One region of the Thalassolituus sp. UBA3500 genome, then DNA from elsewhere that is predicted to be linked to it. Evidence: predicted binding sites of a transcription regulator. Region 1 holds the regulator's gene; each other region holds the start of a gene.
The links. The regulator FNR, encoded in region 1, switches genes on or off when oxygen is low (the NO sensors DNR and NnrR bind a similar motif). The targets are predictions, from matches to a motif close to TTGATNTANATCAA.

Region 1 (7,780 bases):
CGGCTACAAAGCTGCGCCTTTTTCATCAACGGCAGATGACGCGCAACGCGAACGCGAAGGGAAAAAAGCAATACGGCGCCTTGCGGTGGCGGGTATCGGAATGATGCAGGTGATGATGCTTGCGGTGCCCCTGTACGCAGGGATGGCGGAGCAGTACGAAGTATTTATGCGCTTCGCATCAATGATTCTGACGCTTCCGGTCGTGTTGTACAGTGCCCGGCCCTTTTTTGATGCTGCGATCCGGGATTTAAAAACCCGACATCTGACCATGGATGTGCCTGTATCGCTGGCGATTATTCTCGCCTTTTGCGCCAGTATCTGGAGCACCTTTAATCAGGGTATTGAGGTCTACTTTGACTCAGTCTGCATGTTTACCTTCCTGCTTTTACTCGGGCGCTTTCTGGAAATGCGTGCCCGGCACCGCATGGGGAAAGCCGGTAATAACCTGATGACGCTGCTACCGAATGTTGCCCTTAAGCAAACACCCGATGGCGAAGAGATCATTGCCGCAGGCGACATCACGACCGGCGACCGCCTGTTGCTCAAACCCGGTTACCCAGTTCCTGCGGATGGCGTTGTGATTGATGGCCAGAGCACCGTCGACGAATCGGCACTGACGGGCGAATACATGCCACTCAACAAACAAGCCGGTGACATTCTGATTGGCGGCACCATGAACGTCGAAAGCCCGCTTGTAATGCAGGTTACGGCCACGGGCGCGGATGCAAAGCTATCGACCATCGTCCGCCTGATGGATCGAGCCCAGCAGGAAAAACCCAAAGTCGCGCTTATTGCCGACAGCATTGCCAGCCGCTTCGTCGCTGCGGTTCTGATTATCTCGGCCTCTGTGTTCAGCTATTGGATGTTTCAGGGCAACGATCACGCGTTCTTTATCGCACTTTCGGTATTAGTAGTCACATGCCCATGTGCCCTCTCTCTCGCCACACCAACGACCCTTACTGCAGCGACAACAGCTCTGCGTGAACGCGGCCTGTTAATCAGTAAAGGGCATGTATTAGAGACACTGCAGTCGGTAAATCGCGTAGTGTTCGACAAAACCGGCACCCTGACACTGGGTCATCTGACCCTGACGGAAGTCCGCCCAGTCGCGGGCGCTAGAGAAAACAATATCGAGCTGGATCAGGATACTTTGGCCTCGGTAGTCGCATCTCTTGAACAGCATGCCAGCCACCCGATTGCTAAGGCGTTTCGTCATTACCCGGTATTTCCTACCGAAGACATTCAGCATCACCCGAGTCAGGGGGTCAGTGGTCAGGTTAATGGCTACAGATTTCGTTTCGGCCGCCCGGATTTCGTCTGGCCAGATGGTATTTTGCCGCCTGAAAGCGTATCCGGCCAATGGCTGTTGTTAGCTGACGATAAACAACCGCTAGCCTGGTTCCTCCTGAACGACACCGTGCGCCGCAGCGCTGGTCCGTTAATAGACACCCTGAAATCTCGTGGAATTGACGTCGCACTGCTCACCGGTGACCCGTCAAGATCTGCGACTCTGGTTGCTGATGAACTAGGCATTACCGATGTACGTAACGGCCTCAGCCCGGAAGACAAGCTCGCCATCGTACGCGAGTGGCAAGAACAGGGCGACAGCGTGCTTATGGTAGGAGATGGCATTAATGACGTCCCGGTCCTGGCTGGTGCAGACGTGTCACTGGCCGTCAATGAAGCGACTGACCTGGCAAAAACCAATGCAGATACTCTGCTCACCAACGGTCGACTGGAAGTGATTGCTGATGCCCTGTCGGTATCGCACAAAACCCGCAATGTCATTCGTCAGAACATCGGTTGGGCGTTACTATACAACCTGATTGCGTTACCACTGGCGGCAGCTGGTCTGGTTCCGCCCTGGGCGGCAGCCATCGGCATGTCATTCAGCTCTTTGCTGGTCGTACTGAATGCCTTGCGACTCACCCGCCGCCCGACTGCACTTACTGCTGAGAACTGATCATGGATATTATTTACGTACTGGTTCCTCTGTCGATTGCCCTACTCGCTATTGCCGTGGCTATTTTCTTCTGGGCCGTCAAAGGGGGGCAGTTTGATGATCTCGACTCGCCCGCGCACAAAATACTCTTCGACGACGATGAATACCTGAACGAGCGCCGCGAAGACAGCACTGCTGAAACGGCCGATTCAGAGTCGGATTCTGATTCGGGCAGTAAGCCAGACAAGACGACGAATGACTGAACCCCTCTCGCTCCTCACCGCCCTTCTGCTCGGCTTATTTGGCGCCAGCCATTGCCTGGTCATGTGCGGTGGCGTCGCAGCGGCCGCTGGGCAGCTTGATACTCAGCACAGAGTAAGAGCATCTCTACTGTTTAATTTTGGCCGCATCACCAGTTACACCCTCGCAGGACTGCTTGTGGGTAGCCTTGGACTGTGGCTCTCCAGCCTGCACGACACCCTGATGCTCTCGTTACGCTCAGTCGCTGGAGTGATGCTGATATTGATGGGCCTTTACATCGCCCGTTGGGCACTGTGGCTGACGCGCATTGAGCAGTTTGGCCAACTGTTCTGGCAAAGAATTCAACCGCACGCGCAGAAACGCCTCGGTCGTTCAGACCCTGCAAGCCAATGGATTCTCGGTATGTTATGGGGCTGGCTTCCGTGCGGTCTGATCTACAGCACGCTTAGCTGGGTAGCTGCCAACGGAGAACCAGCAATGGGGGCTCTGACCATGTTTGTGTTCGGTTTGGGTACATTTCCAGCCATATTATCTGCAGGGCTCGCATCGGCATCGGTAATGAACATAATTCGTCACCAGTGGTCACGTTATATTGCGGGTCTATTATTGATCGGTTATGGTTGCTGGACTTTGGCTTCTGTGTGGCAGCCTGCCAGCTTTACAGCCGCCTGATCTATCGTACTTGAGATCGTTCTTGCCTATGAAAATGTCAGTTAATGCTCCGCTACGTGGAGCGCAGCCTCATTGCCAGACCTGCTCATTGAATGCGCTGTGTCTGCCTCTTTCATTGACCGAAAATGATATGGAGCGTCTGGACGATATCATTCGGCGGGGTCGCCCTATCCAGAAAGGTCAGCTGCTGTTTCAGCAAGGCACCGAATTTCAGTCTGTCTTTGCAGTCCGCACGGGCGCCCTTAAGACCTACACACTGGCAAGTAACGGTGAAGAACAGATTACCGGGTTCCACCTGGCGAGCGAGTTGATCGGTTTGTCTGGCTACAACGCTGGCACCTATCCACTGACGGCAAAAGCGCTGGAAACGACCACAGTATGTGAAATTCCGCTACAGCAGCTCGAGCAGCTGGCCGATGAATTACCAGACCTGCGCCGTCAGCTTATGACGACCATGGGCACCGAAATCCGCCATGATCAGAACATGATGCTGCTACTCAGTAAGAAAAACGCTGAAGAGCGCGTTGCGTCTTTCCTGCTTGATATCTCTCAGCGCTATCAGCGCCGTGGCTTCTCAGCGACGCATTTCCGTCTGCCAATGTCACGTGTCGACATCAGTAACTATCTGGGTCTGGCGGTAGAAACCATCAGCCGTGTCTTCACTCGCTTCCAGAAAAACGAACTGATCGAGACTCAGGGTAAGGAAATTATCCTGAAAGACAGCGACACCTTGTTTGATCTCGCCGGACTTACACGCGCCAACGATGAGTGTCTGCACCAGACAGAGAGCTGATCTCAGTTCTGGCGCTTATAAATATCGCTCAGCACACGGATTGTGCTCATCCTTTTCTCGCTCGCAATATCAGACATTGGTCACACTGCGCAAATATTTGCCTCCCCCTGCGACCTGCATCACTATGCTTACCGTATCAGGCAGTACGATTGAGTAAACACCTGATAGCGAGGGTTTATCTCACGGCCAGCCAAACAGGTACGCTAATTGCTGCACTACCGTTAACTGCCAAAAATTACTCCCTGGAGTTTCTGATGGGTATAGATGCTGAGGATTTCCGGACGTACGTTATTCGTCCGACGCTGCAGAAGCTGGATGCCAACAGTGCAGACGCTGAGTTGTTGTTGCTGGGTACTGCCGCCATTGAGTCGGAGTTGGGGGCCTTTCTGAAAACAGAAGGGCAACGCACTTCAGGCATCTACCGATTGCACGGCCTGACCCACAGACACATCTGGGACGACTATCTCGCCGAGCGGCCAGAACTGGCCAGTAAGGTGCGTGGCATTGCCAGCCAAAGAGAATTTCTGGATAACCCGCATGCCGAACTAACAACCAACCTGGCCTACGCGACTGCCGTTACCTGGCTTGCTTACGTTCGTCACCCACAGTTCACCCTACCGCGCGGCGCCAGTGTGCTGCACCTGGCAACACTCTGGAAAAACTGCTACCACACCCGTGACGACCTCACCGTTCAGGACTTCGTTCAACGCTACGAAGAGCTGGTCGAATCCAGTCACGCTGTGGCCTGATGTTTATATAATCACCACATTCTGATATAAAGCGCACCCTATGCATGGGGTGTTATATGTCTGAAGTAAACGTGTCTGAATCTGCTGTTTCGCAACCTGAAAAAGGCTATCAGCCTGAGGTCTTCGACCCAGCGACCGTTGAGCCATCTGCGGGAACAACTGAAGCCGCAGAGAATCAAGCTGAACGCAAATCCAGGACCGAATTCAACAAGCTCCAGAAGCGCCTGCGCCGTAATGTCGGCAAAGCCATCGAAGACTACCGGATGATTGAAGACGGCGACAAAATCATGGTCTGTCTGTCTGGTGGCAAAGATTCTTACACCATGCTGGAAATTCTGATGAGCCTGCAGAAAAGTGCGCCCGTCAATTTCGAGCTTATCGCCGTCAATATGGATCAGAAGCAGCCTGGCTTCCCTGAGCACATCCTGCCTGCTTACCTTGATAAGGTGGGCGTGCCCTACCATATCATCGAAAAAGACACCTACAGCGTCGTGAAAGAGATCATCCCTGAAGGGAAAACCACCTGCGGCCTCTGCTCACGACTGCGCCGCGGCACTCTGTATGGCTTTGCCGAATCCATTGGTGCTAACAAAATTGCCCTGGGCCACCACCGCGACGACATTATCGAAACCCTGTTCCTGAATATGTTCCACGGCGGTAAGCTCAAAGCTATGCCGCCAAAGCTGCTGAGCGATGATAAGAAACACGTTCTGATCCGCCCTCTTGCATATTGCAAAGAGAAGGACATTGAAAAGTTTTCTGCTGAGAAGGAATTCCCGATCATTCCGTGCAACCTGTGTGGCTCTCAGGAAAATCTGCAGCGTCAGAATATCAAAGGGATGCTTGCTCAGTGGGAGAAAGAGCAACCTGGTCGCAGTGAGAATATCTTCGCCGCGGTATGCAACGTTGCTCCATCTCAACTGGGTGACCGTGAACTCTGGAATTTCGAAGGCCTTCAGGATGAGCAGGACAAGAGCCACCTGGGTACCCGAATCGACCTTCTGATGTCGGACGACTGATTCAGATTCAGACTCCGCCGCCCAGCATACGCTTGACGTTGACCTGCATGTCTCCAGGGCCCCGGAGTAGCAGGTCAAATTCGTAACGGCGCTCGTTCATCATATCTTCGGCCAACGCTTTCAGACGGCACGCATCGCGCGCCAGCGTTGGTGATGGCATCTCAATTCTGACCAGATAGTCGTGCTCAAGCGGTTCGACCGCGAGCGTTGATACGGCCGCAGTCGGAGCGCCAGCAATCCCTTTTCGCAACCATTGAACGAACAGGCCGTGACTGCCATCTTCATTCTGCTTGCGGATCAGGCGGATATACCCTTCGGCGTCTTCCGATTTCCATGGACACACCTGAGTCACTGCGTCGACCCACACCGGCATCACATAGGCTTCTGAGAGCGCCTCTTTTGAATCAGCGTTGTGTTTCCCATGATTATCGGCTAGAACCAGGGCCGGTATCGCAAGTAGCATAAGCAGCCATCGTTGCATAATAATGCACCTCCTTCGCTCAAGATTAGTTCATCCAAGCCCCGGCGTCACATTACTCAGCAGATAGCGCTCAAGAGAACTCGGGCATCGGCCGCAAATCCCACTCAGGGCGCTCGTATTGAACGCTGACGATACAATAGGTAGTCTCACCCTTGGGCAAACGCACCGTCACCTCATCATCAACGAATTTACCAATCAAACCACGCGCCAGAGGCGCATCCACACTGATGTAGCCATGGGGTAAGTCGATTTCATCTTCACCCACGATGCGGTAGCGCAGCATCTCACCCTCTTCGTCTTCCAGTTCAATCCAGGCGCCGAAAAAGACTTTATCGAGATCCGCTGGCGGCCGGTCAATCACGGTGACGGCCTCTATCCGCTTTCCAAGAAAGCGCAGGCGACTATCAATCTGGCGCAGTCGCTTCTTACCGTAAATGTATTCCGCGTTTTCTGAGCGGTCTCCCAGTTTCGCCGCGTCGGATACTTCCTGAGTTACCTTTGGGCGTTCGCGGCGCCATAAAAAATCGTGCTCGTCTTCAAGCGCTTTCATGCCCCCCGGAGTAATCAGGTGTGCCCGGCGTGGCAGCGGCTTTTTATGTTCGGTCATCGTATTGCAACATCTGGTAAGTAGTTTGAGCGCATACATCACTTGCACGCGCCCTTTGAGGCTTTTCCAAAGCATAACTAATGATTCGACGCAGTGTAACTCTTGTCGGCGGCGTCCTTCTGATCGTTGCCGGGCTACTCGTTCTGCCTTTGCCTGTACCCGTTGGCCTGCTGATGATCATTCTTGGCGTATCGTTACTGGTGCCGGCCATTCCCGCACTGGCGCGCTTCCTGAAACGGATTCGCCATCGTTATCCGATCACCTCACAACGCCTGAACCTTATTAGCCCGAAACTCCCAGGCTTTGTCAGACGGGTCATTGAAGAAACAGACCCCGACAGACAAGGCTGATCCACCCGCACTGTGCTACCTTGTGTGCATGGAAGAAGACACTCTTAACCTGGTCACTGACCTGCTGGCGACCTACCTCGCCGAGGGTCACCGCTGCCCGGAATACGAATTAATCCGATGGCTGCAAAAGCCAGAGCAAGGCATTTTCCGTGAAGATGCACTGAGCGATTCAATGACTCTGTTCCGTGCTAACTTCATTGTGATGCATGCCCTGTATCGTTTGCGTGATCGCTGGTTTAAAGACGGACGCGGCTACCTTGAGATAAGCGCACTCGATATCGGTCTGGCACCTATCAACGACACACCGCAAAACGAACTGCCGGGGCAGCATGACCCACTCGCTGAGTATTATCTCGATCTGAACAACCTCAATACAGATAAGGAAGGCGTTGAAGCTCTGTTGAACGATTTCTGGCAACGGATGGTCATACCTGAACATTACGATGACGATCTGACGACGCTCGAACTGACGCCACCGGTGAATCGCCAGAGCTTACGACAGCAATACCGGCGACTTGCAAATCAACACCACCCGGACAAAGGTGGTGACCCTGAGACCTTCCGCCGGGTAAGCTCCGCGTATCAGCGACTGAAGTATCGTCACGCCTGAGCAGATACCACTGAGGACCCTATGACACAACGATTCGTTTACGCAGTACTCGTTTTAATGATCCTGATTCCGGGCTTAGCCAATGCCCTGGTGATTCTTCAGTATCACCACGTCGATGCATCGACTCCGGCAGTCACCAGCGTATCGCCTGAAACCTTTCGTCGACACATGGCATTACTTGAAGAAAAAAAGATGTCAGTCGTGAACCTTGAAGAGGCTATGCAGTCGGTCATGACAGGCGAGCCCCTTCCTGAACGTGCGGTCGCTATTACGTTCGATGACGCCTATCTGTCGGT
Region 2 (7,780 bases), on a different contig from region 1:
ATGAGTGCTGCCCGTGGCGGTGTGCAGTGAGCCAGGTGGTAGACCAGCCACAGGCTCGGGCGAAGGAAGTCTGCCCGTGTAATAGGGGCAAAGCCTACGGCCAATGCTGTGGGCTCTATCACGGTGGTCAGGCAGCTCCGACACCTGAAGCCCTGATGCGCTCGCGTTATTCCGCTTTCGCGCTGGAGAACGCCGACTACTTGCTGGCTACGTGGCACAGAGATTACCGTCCGCAAACGATAGAATTCGCAGCAGATACACGCTGGACAGGGCTTGAAATATTGCAGGCAGGCAGCGATGGCGACACCGGCGTGGTGCATTTCGTCGCTACGTTTAACGAAGCGGGTGAGTGGCTTCTGCTGGAAGAAAAGTCACGTTTCGAACGACTTGAAGATCGTTGGTACTACCTGGCGGGTGAAACCGATTTCCGTCCGGCCAGTGTTGGGCGGAACGATCCCTGCCTGTGTGGCTCCGGGAAGAAATCAAAAAAGTGCTGCGGCTGACAGGCCTACTTTTCTGACGGCTGCATACCTTTCAATAGCATACCCCAGGTCATAGCGAGTGCGCCGGCCAGAGAGAGTAACAACATCAGGTTAATAAAGACCGTGTTGCGTTGGTAGTAGCTGATCTGGGGAACTGCTTCTTCTGAACAGGCACCGCTGGTATAGTCGTAGTGCAGTCCTGCGTCGGTGCAGTGACCGGCAGACATTAATTCAAAGCCGAAGGCAATAATCAGGATAATCGCAGGAAGGGCGAATAACAGGGAGCCGTAACGCGTCAGCATGTGCGCAATCTCTCTAAACGCAGAAAGGAAACTTGACAGAAGTTATAAGAAGTCTGCATCTTACCCCTCACTGCTGGTTCACCACAACGATAATAAGTGTTTCATGAAAAAGATTTCTTTGCTTGTTTTGTCCGTATTTCTCGCGGCGTCGAATGCCTGGTCTGCAACACCTGAGCAACTGGATCAGCTGCTGCAACAGATCAAAAACGACATTTCGGCGAAGCGTCTGTCATCGCCCGAAGGCAATAACGCGCTGGAAAAAATAACCGAATTCCGCAGTGAAGCGCCTTTCGATTATCGCGTTGTGCCGCTCGCTTACGACTGGGGCGAGGCGTACGTTTCTCTGTCCGCCCAGGCCCGGGAAAAGGGGCAGTTGAGCAAAGCTCAGGGGTATCTCGATAAGGTTTGGAAAGTAGCAGCCTTGACGCCGGGTCTTGAAGATGAGCAGCGAGCTCTGGATCAGGCCATGGCTAAATCTGGTGTGGATACCCGAGCTGTCGCAGCGAAAGAGAAAGCTGATGCTGAAGAGCAGGCACGTCAGCGCGAGTTGGCTGCTGCTGCAGAAAAAGAGAAAGAGCGTTTACGCATCGAGGCTGAGAAGCAACGTAAGATTGCGGCTGCAGAAGCGGCGGAAAAACGACGTCGTGAGGCGGCTGAGAAAGCGCGTCGTGCTGAGCAGGAACGCCAGCGTCGTGCCGAACAGGAACGTCAGCGCCAGATTGCCGCCGCAGCAGCTGCTAAAAAGAAGGCTTCGAGTTCGTCGCCAGTGCTGAATTCACCGATCGATCTTGATGATGTTGCGCTTGATCCTGTAGTACCGGCTCCGGCATCTAAACCACGCCTTGCTGCGCCGAAGGCCGCTGCGAAAACACCAACGGCTCAGTCCACGCGACTCTGGGCGCAGGCGAAAGAAGAGAGCGACGCCATTGCGGAATATACGGTGCCACCTCAGGCACTGCAGTCCAAAGACCGTGCTATAGCCGATAAAATGGGTGATATCTGCCAGAAGATGGTGGACGAAGACGCTTCTGTGGTTGTTCACTCGGCCAGTAAGTCGGATTATCGTTGGTTGGCTGTACGCCTGACTCTCTGCGCACGTCGCATTGACCGTGGATACCGCCTGCGCCACAGCTATCAGCCAGTTGCCGTTGGGGAGTCTGCGATCGTGGCGCTGCACCCACCGCGCGATTCTTCTCTGCTTAAGCAGGTCGGTCAGTAAGCCGTCGGAAATGCCGGTCGTGGTTCCCTCGGGTGGAACCAATACCTGTGGCTCGGGTCGTATGAGCGGAGAGCGCTGACAAGCGCGTCAGCCGTGATACAATCCGGGCCATTATTGTTTTAATTCAGCCAATACTGATAGCGAACCATGTACTTATTCCGTCTGTTTATTTCTGCGTTACTGTTTTCTTTTTCTTCACTGACTCTTGCAGCTGTCATTATTCCTAAACCTCCGGTTCTGGACGCCACTGCGTACATACTGATGGATGCGGACAGTGGCGAAGTGCTGGTTGAGCATAACTCTGGTGAACGCCTGCCACCGGCGAGCATGACGAAAATGATGACCAGCTACATTGCTGTTCATGAGATTATTGAAGGCAATGTCACTGAAGATACGATGGTGCCGATCAGTGTTACAGCCTGGAAAAAAGGCGGCTCCAAGATGTGGGTCCGCGAGGGCACTGAAGTGAAGATGATTGATCTCCTGCGCGGCATTATCGTGCAGTCGGGTAATGATGCTTCAATCGCAGTGGCTGAATACTTCGCGGGTTCAGAAAGCGCGTTTGCGGGCTGGATGAATCAGTACGCTCAGGAGTTTGGTATGTTCGATACCAACTTCGAAAACGCGACAGGCTGGCCTGCCGAAGGCCATCTGACCACGGCCAGAGACCTTGCTTTGCTGGCTAAACACATTATTAAAGACCACCCTACCTACTATGGCCTGTACGCTGAAAAGTATTTTGAATACAACGATATCCGTCAGCCAAACCGCAACAAGCTGTTGTGGCGCGATCCTAGCGTTGATGGCCTGAAGACTGGTCACACTGAAGAAGCAGGATACTGTCTGGCTGCTTCGGCAAAACGCGATAACACCCGTCTGATTGCGGTAGTAATGGGGACGCGCAGTGAAGAGGCTCGTGCTCGTGAGACTCAGAAGTTGCTGGGTTATGGGTTCCGCTATTTCGAAACACACAAGCTGTACAGTAAAGGCGATGTGTTGGCGACTGAGAAAGTCTGGCTGGCGAAGCAGGACACCATCGACCTGGTGGTTGCTGAAGACATTTACATGACCCTGCCGCGTGGCTCGCGGGATGAGTTAGTCGCAGAAGTCGTTAGCCCTGATTATCCAGAAGCTCCGCTGTCGGCCGGGCAGGGTGTTGGCACGCTGACGCTGAAGATGGGTGAGGAAGAACTGGGCAAGCATGATCTTGTTGCAGCGACGGATATTGAAGAGTCGGGCTTCTTTGGACGTCTGATCGGATCCATCAAACTTTTCTTCGTGCGCCTCTTCGCCTGAAGCTGGTGCCACTAGGCTGCCGCTGACCGTACTGGCAGCACACTTTTCATGTCTGCCGCTTGAAAATTCAGGCGGCAGCATCCATAAATGTAACCATTGTTCTGTTTATCTTCTGAGATACCGCCGTGAGCCAACCTGAAGCCCCTAAAATTGAGTTTCCCTGTGAGAACTATCCGATCAAAGTGGTCGGCGAGGCAATGGAGAACTACGAAGAGGTGATCGTCGAAATCGTTCGCGTTCACGCGGAAGACTGCGACATGGAGCGAATCCGTATCCAGGAGAGCTCTAATGGACGTTTCCGGTCGGTGACTCTCTATATCACAGCAACTGGTAAGGATCAGTTGGTGAATATCCATAAAGACCTGATGGCACACGCTAACGTTCGTATGGTGATCTGATGCAGATCCGCATGCTGGGGTTGGCGGATTATCAGACGGTCTACGACGACATGACGGCCTTCACCGAAGGGCGCAATGACAACACTGCTGATGAACTCTGGTACTTGCAGCACCCGCCTGTATTTACTCAAGGGCAGGCGGGTAAAGCCGAGCATGTGCTGTTTCCTGGGGATATTCCAGTGGTTCAGACAGACCGTGGCGGTCAGGTGACTTATCATGGCCCGGGTCAGCTTGTTGTATATCTGATGATCGATATCGCTCGCCGCGGTTGGGGGCCTCGACAGTTAGTCAGTGCCATTGAACAGGCCATTGTTGATACCCTCGCAGAATGGAAAATTGAGGCCGCGCCGCGCAGTGATGCTCCCGGTGTTTATACCGGTGAACGCAAGATAGCCTCGCTCGGCCTGCGAATACGCCATGGGCGCTCATTCCATGGGTTGGCGTTAAACATTGATATGGATCTTGAACCTTTCCGCCGTATAAACCCGTGTGGGTATGCGGGAATGGAGATGACACAGATGGTTGCTGAAACTGACAACGCGGTGAGTTTCGATGCAGTGGCTGATCGTCTCGACTATCATTTACAGCGTCTGCTAGCTAACGATGGCGCAGGCACTGACAATACGACTCCGGAGTAATTGATGTCAGAACGACGCAAAGTAGTGCAGGGCGAAAAACTGCGCGGTGCGGATAAAGTTGCCCGTATCCCGATTAAAGTCATTCCGACCGAAGAAATACCGCGTAAGCCCGACTGGATTCGCGTACGCATTCCCGCAACACCCAAGATCAACGAAATTAAACAGAAGTTGCGCAAGCATAAGCTGCATACCGTTTGTGAAGAAGCCAGCTGCCCTAACCTGGGCGAGTGCTTTGGCGGTGGCACGGCAACCTTTATGATCATGGGGGATATCTGTACTCGTCGTTGCCCATTCTGTGACGTTGGTCATGGCCGCCCTAATCCGCTGGATACAGAAGAGCCGGTCAACCTTGCAACTGCCATTGCTGATATGGGCCTGAAGTATGTGGTCATTACCTCTGTTGACCGTGATGACTTGCGTGATGGCGGTGCTCAGCACTTTGCCGACTGTATTCGCCTGACGCGTGAGCACAGTCCGGGCATTCAGCTGGAGGTTCTGGTGCCTGACTTCCGTGGTCGTATGGAGATCGCCCTCGATATTCTGACGCAAACTCAGCCTGATGTGTTTAACCACAATCTCGAGACGGTACCGCGTCTGTACAAGGAGTGCCGCCCAGGCTCTGACTACGAATGGTCTCTGACCTTGCTGAAAGAATACAAAGCACGCAACCCTGAAATTATTACCAAGTCGGGCCTGATGCTCGGGCTGGGCGAGACTAACGAGGAAGTGGTTGATGTCATGCGTGATATGCGTGCGCACAATATTGACCACATCACTCTGGGCCAGTATCTGCAGCCAAGTCGTGATCATTCACCGGTTAAGCGATTTGTGACCCCAGAAGAGTTTAAAGAGTTGGGCGATATCGCCAAAGAGATGGGCTTTATCCGAGTGACCAGTGGGCCGCTTGTGCGCTCGTCTTACCACGCTGATCAGCAGGCCGAAGGCATTGATGTCAGCGGCGTGCCCGTCGGTTAAGCGGTTGTTGTAAAGCGTTGTCGTAAAGGGGAGGGGCATGCCTGCCCCTTCTTCAACTCGTGCTCAGGCCTGCTTGAGCATGGCGTAGAGGTCGTCTTTCAGGTGTACGCGCTTAAGTCGTAAAGCGTCGAGGGTGTCATCCGACGCGGGTGTGGTGTCCTCTTCGATTTTCCGTACTTCTTTATCCAGCTCGTGATATTCATCGAACAGTCGGGCGAAGTGCCGATCGTTCATTTTCAACTCGTGGATCTGCTCAGCCATGTCTGGGAAGTCGTGGTGTAAATCATGGTGTTCGACGTTCATAGTGTTCCTCCTGTTCGGACAATTTCAGATTACCTTTGCTGCCCGTATCGACATTGACCTGGATCAGGGTAGTGAGTTCCTGTGATGCACTATTCCTTACATTTTATCTGGACGAATTTCAGGTTGTGGTCTTTATTTATAGGTAACTCAATTAGTAAGTGGTTTATTCAGCCACGAGGAAGAAAATGCCAGGTAAGGTTGTTGTTCTGGATAATGAAGCACATTCGATATCCTTGTTAGGTCATATCCTCAGTCACCTTGATGTTGCCGGCTTCAGTACGGTTGAAGATTACCTCGCCTCTGCTGATAAAGATTCGGATTGTATTGTTCTCGACGGTTCGGGAATGAACAGCAGTGACGATGAACTGTTCCGGCTGCTTCGGGAGCACCCTGATACCACTGGCATTCCGGTGATCTATGTCGGCGATAATCTCAGCATAGATACCCGTTTGGCTATTTATGAGGCAGGCGTCGACGATTATGTGAGTAAGCCGTTTGATGTTGCTGATCTTCAGGCCAAGGTATCACGGGCGCTGCACCAGCGACGTTATGAGCGAGAGCTCCTGGACAATGCAGAGAATGCTAAGCAAGCCGCCTTTGAGGCCATGACGCACTCTGCAGAGCAGGGCGAGATCGTGCGCTTCATGGAACAGATTTCCATGTGTCAGAAACTCGATGAGCTGGCACAGGCGCTGCTGAATCTTCTGTCCCGGTTTGGTCTGAATGCTGTTTTCTCGTGTTGGCTCGAAGGCGATGAATGGCCTCATTACTACTCGCATTCGGGGGTGGCATCGCCGCTCGAACAGGATCTGATGCAGTCAGGTCATGGTGGTGGTCGCATTATGGAGTTTGGCCGCCGTATGCTGGTTAACTACCCACGGACTGCACTTCTTATCAAAAATGTACCTTACGAAGAGGAAGCCCGTTTCGGTCGTATCAAGGATCATCTGGCTGTCGTATTGAGTGCCGCGGATGCCCGGGTAAGTAGCCTCAATATGGAAGAGCGGTTGCGTCAGAAAGATCGTCTTCTGGATGTTGTCTCTGATGTGAAACAGGCATTACTGGACGTGCAGAAACGACAGGATGAAATGAAAGTGCGTGCGGCCAACGAGCGTGATGATGTCAAGCTGGAGTTGAGGGAGGAGCTCCTGACGCTGGGTCTGCATGAAGAGCAGGAGGAGCGGATGTTAAGTCTCGTTATGGATTTCCTGAAGAGCCTCGAAGGGCTGTATAACGAAGCAATGGACTGGCAGAAAGATCTTGAGCCTGTCATGGATGCTGTCGAATATGTTGTCAGTGGCGGTGAGTCGTCGGCCTGACGCTCACCTGATTCTCTGCGGGTTCAGCTGGCTTTGACCAGCGCTTGATGTACCCACTGTTTCAATTGCTGGGCGGGCAATGCCCCGGCCATCTGATCTACAATCTTTCCGTTTTTGAATACCATCAGAGTGGGAATGCTACGTATAGCAAACTGAGCCGCTGTCTGTTGTGCGTGTTCGGTATTCACTTTCGCAAAGCGCGCCTGATAAGGCATTGCCGCAGCAACCTCTTTAAATATCGGTGCCATCATCTGACACGGACCACACCAGCTGGCCCAGAAGTCGACGACGACGGGCAAGTCATTCTTTGTGATGAAACGCTGGAAATCAGCGTCGCTGAGATCACTGACTGACCCTGTAAACAGTGGGCTTTTACATTTTCCGCACTGTCCGGGTTGATTCATTTTGTCGTCGGGGATGCGGTTGATGGCTCCGCAATCCGGGCAGGTAATATGCATAGCTGTCTCCTGTAGTTGCTACCTATATGAGGCGACAGTTATGTATTTCAAGGGGCGGGTGAAATATTGAGTGCTTCCTGCAGAAACTCATCTTTCTCGCGCTCACCGATAATACGACCACTGGCGTTTTCTGCACCGGGCTGAAAGAACAGCACCGTAGGCGGCCCAAAAACAGCCTGAGCCTTCATAAACGCCTGATGCGCGTCAGTATTGTCGGTGACATCCAACTGAACCCATTGAACATGGCTTAATCGCTCCTGAGCCTCGTCGGTGGCGAATATCTCTTTATCCATGATTTTGCATGAGATACACCAGTCGGCGTAGAGGTCGACCATGACCGCTGTGTTTGCGTCTGCAATCAGACTTTTTACTTCTGCTACTGACTCTGTC
Region 3 (7,780 bases), on a different contig from region 1:
ACCCTTCCGACTGGGACCGTATGTTCACCGCCATGGATCATGTGATTACTGGTCGTCATGGTACTGCACGCGCGCTGCGCGCCAACCTGGATTTCCCGATCGCAGGAAAAACCGGCACTGCACAGGTGGTTGGTATTGAACAGGATGCCGAATACGATTCTGAAGCACTTCAGGAGCGCCTGCGCGATCATGCCTGGTTCATGGCCTTCTCCCCGATAGAGAAACCACAGATTGCGATTGCGGTTATCGTTGAAAACGGCGAGTCATCCGGTCGTACAGCAGCACCCATCGCTCAAGCAATCATTAATGAATACCTGGGAGGCGCAGAAGGCTGATGGCCAGTACAGATTTCAGTCGCACGGTCTCCACGCCGTCACAGCATCATACGTTCGACCGCAGCGGCGCCTTTTTCGCACGACTGCACATCGACCTGATTCTGCTTCTACTCCTGATCGCGTTAGGCGCTACAGGGCTTGCTGTACTCTATAGCGGCAGCGGTCAGGAAATCGGCATGGTGAAACGTCAGGCCGTTCACTTTGGTATTGGCATGATTCTGTTGTTTTTTACTGCGCAGATTCCGCCACGACTCTATCAGCTGATAGCCCCCTGGGCATTGGCGGCGGGGACACTGCTCCTCGTCGGCGTGCTAGTCGCGGGCGTTGGCGCCAAAGGGGCTCAGCGTTGGCTTGATTTACCGGGGCCACTGCCCCGCTTCCAGCCGTCTGAATTAGTGAAACTGGCCTTACCACTGGCAGTCGCCTGGTTCATGGCCAAACGGCCAGTGCCACCGCGCTTTCGTGATCTGCTTCAGGCGCTGGTCATTATTTTCATTCCTACGATTCTGATCCTTAAGCAACCCGACCTGGGTACGTCGATACTCATCAGCACCTCGGGATTGTTAGTCCTGTTTTTTGCGGGCATGTCATGGCTGCTGATTTTTTCCATGATCGGCATAGTGGCGGCCATGGCGCCGATGATGTGGTTTTTCGTGATGCACGCGTATCAGAAGCAGCGCGTTCTTACGTTTCTGAATCCAGAATCAGACCCCCTCGGCTCAGGTTGGAATATCATTCAATCGAAAACAGCCATCGGCTCAGGCGGCATTCACGGCAAGGGCTATCTGCAAGGAACGCAATCGCAACTCGAGTTTCTCCCCGAAAGCCATACAGACTTCATTATTGCCGTTCTCGCGGAAGAGCATGGCTTAATTGGCGTCTGCCTCTTACTGACTCTGTACGCTCTGATTATTCTTCGCTGCCTTTACATTTCCAGCCGTTGCGAAACTCTTTTTGGTCGTCTGCTGTCTGGTAGCATGTCAGTTACGTTTTTTATCTATGTCTTCGTGAATATAGGCATGGTCAGCGGCATTCTCCCGGTCGTAGGTGTCCCCCTGCCCCTGGTGAGTTACGGCGGCACGTCCGTTGTCAGTCTGCTTCTGGGTTTTGGGCTTATTATGTCGATGTACACTCATCGGCAAAGGAAATAACAGGGTTCTTACTATGTTGAAACATGTGTTAGCAGCAATCACCTTGGCAGTTTCTGCACCTTTTGCAGCCGCAGCCTACGACCAACACGAGCGCACGGACGAATTCGTCGCCGAAGTTGAAAAAGAGTACGGCATTCCTGCCGAGGAAGTGCGCAACTGGCTTAAACAAGCAGAGAAAATGGACTCAGTACTCGAAGCTATCCAGCGCCCCGCCGAGCGCACCATGAACTGGGCTCGCTATCAGGATATTTTTCTGACGAAAAAGCGCATCAGCGCCGGTAAGAATTTTCTCGAAAGCCAGGCAGATATTCTGGCTGAGGCCGAAAAAAAATACGGTGTCCCCCCTGAAATCATCGCAGCCATCATTGGTGTCGAAACCTTTTACGGCACCCGTCAGGGTGGCTACCGGGTTCTCGACTCACTCTCGACACTCGCCTTTGACTACCCGAAGCGCCCCCTGTTCTGGCGCGAGCTGAAAGCCATGTTCGCTCTCGCGCGTGAAGAAGGTGTCGACCCGGGCACAATCAAAGGGTCTTATGCTGGCGCGATGGGTTACGGCCAATTCATCCCCTCCAGCTACCTGCACTATGCGGTTGACGGCGACGGTGATGGCAAGCGCGATCTGTGGGGCAACCCTGTCGACGCCATCCACAGTGTCGCTAACTACTTCTCAGAACACGGCTGGAAAACCGGAGAACCCGTGACTCACCGGGTGACCGTCAGTGGCGACCAATACGAACCACTAGTTAACGTCAGCCGCAAGCCACAACATACCGTTGCTGATCTGACAGCGGCGGGCGTAAAACTGCCAGTAGAGATCAAAGGCGACAAGCCTGCCAACCTGATGCGCCTTGAAGGCAAGCAGGGCGATGAATACTGGCTCGGTGAATATAACTTCTACGTTATCACTCAATACAACCACAGTAAGCTGTACGCGATGGCCGTATATCAGCTCAGCCAGGCGTTGAGTGAGGACAAACAATGATGCGCGGACTGGCCGTACTGGTCAGTCTTGCTCTGCTTCACGGTTGCGCAACATCCCGTTATCAACACGAGAGTGATTTCACGCCAGCGCCGATCGCTGATATCAAAGCGATCGCCGAGCCCGTGCCTGTCTCCGAGCCGCGCAGCAGCTTAGGTAACCCTGCCCGCTACCGTGTTCTGGGCAAGGACTATGAAGTCATGACAGACGCCGAAGGCTTTACTCAGGAAGGGATTGCGTCTTGGTATGGCATGAAATTTCACGGCCACGACACCTCAAACGGGGAAACCTTCGACGTCTACAAAATGACCGCAGCCCACAAAACGCTTCCGCTGCCGTCTTACGTTCGAGTCACACGCAAGGATACCAATCAATCAGTCATCGTCAGAGTCAATGACCGCGGCCCTTTCCATGAAGACAGAATCATAGACCTGTCATACGCGGCCGCAGTTAAGCTGGATATTCATAACGATGGCACCGCCCCCGTAACGATAGAAGTACTAAAAGCGCCACTCTCTGAGGCCGTCCTGTGGATACAGGCGGGCGCACTCAGCAACTCTGATTCGGCAGAACGCTTGCGTCAGAGATTGGCTGATATCAGTGCTAAGGTGGGTGCAGGAGACTGGACTGTAGGTATCTACCCGAAAGATAAAGGCGACATCACCTTACACCGGGTTCGGATAGGCCCCGTGCCAGAGTCCGAAGTCCCGCTTTTGATTGAAGCGCTGAACAATGAAGGCATCACCCAGCTGGTTCTGCTCTCTCAGCATCAATTGCAACGCTGAGAGACCAGACTATTACTCGCCGGTGCCGTGCTTTTTAATGTCTTTCTTTACCGCGATATAAACGCCAACAAAGAACGCACAAGTGAGCCCGACAATCGCAAGACCAGAGAATACAACCTCATCCATAAACATAATAAATACCTCGCATTGAGAAGAGACATCAGTCGTTGTTTCAATCTCAATATAGCGAGGTTGGCATAACTGGAATTGACTTGAATCAAATATGCTTACAGAGGAATAGAGCACTCACCCACAGTTTGACTCAGGTCAGTATTCTCGAAAGAAAACGGCCGTGCGACCGTTAGACAATTGACGAAAAACCGGCAGCAATTGCACTTTTTTATGTCACAAAGGCTGCCATTGCACCATCACAGATCGAAACTAAGCCTCAACGAGACGACCACGATACATTTTCTGTTTCGCTTGCCGAACCCGCGAGGAGTCGTCCATCAGAATTTCACTGCCACGATATACCTTTCGGCTTTCCTGCATCTGCGGTTCAACCGGTGGCGCCTGGCTCGGCAGGAAATCCTCAACCAGCCCGAGAAGTTCAGCGCTGACGCCGCTTCGCACCAGCACTCGTAAATCGTTTTCGAGAGTATTTGAATCGAAATGGATCTCGCAACCCACTTCGTCTTTAGCGATTTTTTTTATTTTTCGGAGTAACGCAATACTACGGCGGTTGAATTCCACCATAACTTCTTCCCCCCTACAGATATACTTATCAAGAAGTCGTCTGCAAGGGGTGTACCATTCCGCGTGATTCGCAATGACTTGCTAACAAAGCTTCAACCCGGCGTTCAAACTGACGCGCAACCATGTCCCATGAAAGCTGTTCAGCCTGACTACGGGCATCCAATCCCATCAGGGTGGCGTCAAAGCGCAATGCCACTCGCAGAGCATCAATAAAGGCCTCCTCACTGTCATCGGATGCCAGAGAACCATCAACGCCAGTACGGACAAACTCTCTGGCCGCAGCCATGTCATAAGCGACGACAGGAAGACCACTGGCCATCGCTTCAAGCGTCACAAGACCAAAGGTCTCCGTCTGGCTTGGCATCAAAAAGAGATCCGCTGATGCAAAACACTCAGACAGCGCCTGGCCGGTTTTTACGCCCGTAAATACAGCCTCAGGAAACTCTTCAGACAAGGCTTCACGCATTGGGCCATCACCAACGATCACAGGTCGTATCTGGCGACCTTCGATGCGCATTTGCCGCACAGCCTTGAGAGCGACCACCAGATTCTTTTCCGCGGCGACACGGCCTACGCACAGGGCGACCTGCTCACCCGACTCAATGCCCCACTCTTCTCTTAAGGTCGCTGAACGGTGCGCAGGATTAAAACGGCGGCAATCCACACCATGAGGTAACCACTCGACGCGTTCCATGCGCTCATCCGTTAATTCACTCACCATAGATCGAGAAGGCACCAGAGTGACGTGAGTCCGATTATGAAAACGACGCATCCAGGCCATAATCATGCGACGCATAACCCCCAGGCCGTAATAACCACTGTAGCGATGAAAATTGGTATGAAATGCACTGATCATTGGCAGGTTATATTCCCGGGCCAAGGAAACAGCAGACGCACCAAGCAACCCTTCTGTGGCCACATAAACCAGATCCGGTGGAGTGGCTTTCCAGTGCGACCTGAGAGCCGTCTTTGATGGTAAACCTAATTGCAGATCCGGGTATTGCGGAATGCTGATACCTTTTACCCAGACTTCATTGTCAGGGACGTCCATATCGACCCTGGGTGCAGGCCGCACAATAGAGACCTGATAAAGATCAGAGTTAAGATGAGTGAACAGGTGCTGCAAGGAGTTCGCAACACCATTCACTTCAGGAAGATACGTTTCTGTAACGACACATATGTGACGAATGCTCATGTCATACCCAGCAATAACTACTCATACAAGCTAGTTTGCCGGGCAATCAATGACAGTTTAATTACGCCTCAGCAGCTTCTTCGCTGAGTTTTGACAGGCGATAGCGCAGCTGGCGCGGTGTCAGCCCAAGAACCTTGGCTGCCATCGTTTTATTGCCGTTACACTTATCAATCGCAGCGTGAATATCATCCAGCTCGTTTTCCTGAACTCGCTGATATGGACGCGCATAAAGAGTCTTAAAGTTCGGTACAACCTGAGTCGCCAGAATAGTCGCGATCTGCGCACCAATGAAGCGGATTTCCGCAAGGTCAAGAGTGCCTGCATCATGACCACGCAGGTCAACCACCATCACGGCCATCACCGATTGACGGATAGTCAGTGGCACCAACAGACAACGCATTGAACCCGACAGCGATTCCAGCTGTGGATCAAAGTGCTCCGGGCGCTCGCTGTTGTCACCAATCGTCAGCCATTCGCGGCTTTCGAACTGACGACACAGTGCATGTTGTACTGCAAAGCTATATACGCCGTTACTGATCCCTGTTGAACAGAACTGGGCTTTAAAACGGCTCGGTGAGTCGGGGACGGCAATTGAAATATTGCTCAGGCCAGTCACCTGCGTGGCAAGCATCAGCAACTGCTGAATAGCTTCGTCATCGTGGTAGCGACTTTCCAATACATTGGCGACTTCATTTACCCATGCGGATGGGGATGATTTGATGCCATTGTCTTTACGGTATTCCTGGATATCTGCGATTTTGTACATAGGCTGCTCCTCCTGAATGCTTATGCTGTCGCAAAACCCGTACCAGCTTAATCGGGCCGAATAAAATTTGGTAAAAGGCGCGAAAATACACCCTCATAACCACGAGCTGCAGCATTGCGATAGCCGGTGCTGCAGCCTAACTTGTTGATGATGAAAGAATTTTTTCAGTAATGTGACAATAAGAAAAAAAACACGACAACCACCTATTCCATCAAGCGCTTGTGGCACCCGGACGATTACTGCTTCATCCAGATGCAGAGCAAGCGCTTAACGCCCTTTTTTAATGCAGAAAATTTTTTTATTCAGCCGGACACCTGTCAGGCGCACCCCGGGTCATCGGTAGGTAAATAAGTTTTCTTTAACCAGGCCGAAAAGCCTTTCGCAGCATCTTCCAGACTGAATATCCCTGCAAGACGGTCACCCTTCATGATAAGTACCGCATCAAAATCATCAGCGACCATCTGATCAAGAACGACATCGAGGCGAGTATGGAGATCGATGGCTGGGATTTCCCGGCGGCACATATCCACGGCCGTCAGTTCGCTGATATCACTGGCAGGGTGCCCAGGGCTTCGTGCGAGTTCAATATCAGCCCACGTAAGAAGCCCCGTGACTTCATGGTGATTCATGACAGGGACGTGATGACAATGATGAACTTCCATCACGCGGGCCGCTTCCGCAAGACTCGTGTTTTCATCAACATGGGCAGGAAACGCCGTCATGAGTTCGGTAATGGTCGGCATATGACGCATCAGGAGTGCTCCTCAGACGCCAATGCGTCCCAGAGTGTCGGTAAGTTGCCGAAGTATAGCCGAGATCGCAGGATGTTCATGCTCAAAGCGGATGACCTGCTCCTGCACCGCATCGCTCAATTCAGGTGAGCCTGCTTCATTGCCCTCCAGCTTTGCGATGTCATCAGCGATTTTGAGCAGCAGATCGTGGGTTTCAGAGTCAAGTTCGGGGCTTTCCTTGAGGGTACGATGAAGGGATTCGAGTTGCTCGTTGAGAACCTGTTTAACCATAACCTTCTCCTTTAACTGGAAGTGACAATGCTTTGATAATTTCCGCATGTCTCAGTTCCAGTCTACTCCGTGAAAATAGTTTTCACACTATGTAAGAAGTAAGGTATGGCTTGGTGGACGGACGCAGATCAATAAAACGCCTGAAAGCAGAACTTCATTCCGCACTTCTCAGCCAGCTGCTGCAGCACTTCCCTCAGTCCTGCATCGCCGACATAGAGAAGAGTCATGTCCCTGAGTCGGCTGTCAGACTTCGACGGTAACACCTGTTTCAGAGCACTGATCAATAAACTGGCATTCGCGGCAACAGGCATCCAGATCAGGCGTTCACCCTCGTGCTGCTGCAGAAAATGAGTCAGTTGTGCATCATCATTGGCTTTTTTATCAGCAAAATCACAATGCAGCATGAACAGAGGGCTGGATTCATATTCGGGGTAGCGACTCAGTGCGTGCAGTGCCAGAGGAAGTAAATCTGACACCTGTTCTTCTACGCACTGCACTGTTTTGGCGCCTGGGTACTGCAACACCGAGACCGGCCGACCTTTTAGTGTGCGTTCAGAAATCGCTCCGGGGGTCGCGGTTTCTGTGAGTCCGTTGTCTGCTCCCGGCAGAGTCGCGCTGTATGCGGTCATTCTCGTGGCTCCTGCAGGGAAAGTAGTTCCCTTGCATATGTAGTGATACATAAGCGTTACAAGGACTGTGCCACTTCAGGCAAGGCTGGATAATTTCAGCCACAGACGAATCAAGCCGGCGCGTCAGATCTCAAGTACGTACTGCAGAATCACCTTAATGAGGTACCCCGCCATGCCAACACCCAGCCCCAGAAGGAGGATCATGGTGCCGAACTTACC

Region 2: a site for FNR is predicted at 5,667-5,680, ahead of B2R29_RS00095 (YdcH family protein). Genes of this name have one in related genera too.
Region 3: a site for FNR is predicted at 3,461-3,474, ahead of ccoM (cytochrome c oxidase subunit CcoM). Genes of this name have one in related genera too.

Annotation. Positions count from the first base shown of each region.
Region 1 is NZ_DFQB01000048.1:8,489-16,268, forward strand. It holds gene B2R29_RS12200 (heavy metal translocating P-type ATPase) at 1-1,963, shown strand, start outside; gene ccoS (cbb3-type cytochrome oxidase assembly protein CcoS) at 1,966-2,205, shown strand; gene B2R29_RS12210 (sulfite exporter TauE/SafE family protein) at 2,198-2,875, shown strand; gene fnr (fumarate/nitrate reduction transcriptional regulator Fnr) at 2,904-3,668, shown strand; gene B2R29_RS12220 (hypothetical protein) at 3,923-4,417, shown strand; gene ttcA (tRNA 2-thiocytidine(32) synthetase TtcA) at 4,474-5,436, shown strand; gene B2R29_RS12230 (hypothetical protein) at 5,444-5,917, opposite strand; gene greB (transcription elongation factor GreB) at 5,988-6,524, opposite strand; gene B2R29_RS12240 (hypothetical protein) at 6,605-6,874, shown strand; gene B2R29_RS12245 (DNA-J related domain-containing protein) at 6,843-7,484, shown strand; gene B2R29_RS12250 (polysaccharide deacetylase family protein) at 7,506-7,780, shown strand, end outside.
Region 2 is NZ_DFQB01000001.1:8,628-16,407, forward strand. It holds gene B2R29_RS00055 (DUF3549 family protein) at 1-30, shown strand, start outside; gene B2R29_RS00060 (YchJ family protein) at 27-503, shown strand; gene B2R29_RS00065 (hypothetical protein) at 509-784, opposite strand; gene B2R29_RS00070 (hypothetical protein) at 888-2,003, shown strand; gene B2R29_RS00075 (D-alanyl-D-alanine carboxypeptidase family protein) at 2,151-3,299, shown strand; gene B2R29_RS00080 (HP0495 family protein) at 3,425-3,697, shown strand; gene lipB (lipoyl(octanoyl) transferase LipB) at 3,697-4,335, shown strand; gene lipA (lipoyl synthase) at 4,339-5,310, shown strand; gene B2R29_RS00095 (YdcH family protein) at 5,374-5,613, opposite strand; gene B2R29_RS00100 (response regulator) at 5,799-6,932, shown strand; gene trxC (thioredoxin TrxC) at 6,956-7,390, opposite strand; gene dsbD (protein-disulfide reductase DsbD) at 7,438-7,780, opposite strand, start outside.
Region 3 is NZ_DFQB01000059.1:207,590-215,369, reverse strand. It holds partial or broken gene B2R29_RS15490 (penicillin-binding transpeptidase domain-containing protein) at 1-335, shown strand, start outside; gene rodA (rod shape-determining protein RodA) at 335-1,486, shown strand; gene mltB (lytic murein transglycosylase B) at 1,500-2,471, shown strand; gene B2R29_RS15475 (septal ring lytic transglycosylase RlpA family protein) at 2,468-3,253, shown strand; gene ccoM (cytochrome c oxidase subunit CcoM) at 3,266-3,385, opposite strand; gene B2R29_RS15465 (hypothetical protein) at 3,635-3,949, opposite strand; gene B2R29_RS15460 (glycosyltransferase family 4 protein) at 3,978-5,144, opposite strand; gene B2R29_RS15455 (helix-turn-helix domain-containing protein) at 5,206-5,910, opposite strand; gene B2R29_RS15450 (CBS domain-containing protein) at 6,228-6,662, opposite strand; gene B2R29_RS15445 (DUF4404 family protein) at 6,675-6,932, opposite strand; gene B2R29_RS15440 (hypothetical protein) at 7,061-7,561, opposite strand; gene B2R29_RS15435 (DUF2788 domain-containing protein) at 7,685-7,780, opposite strand, start outside.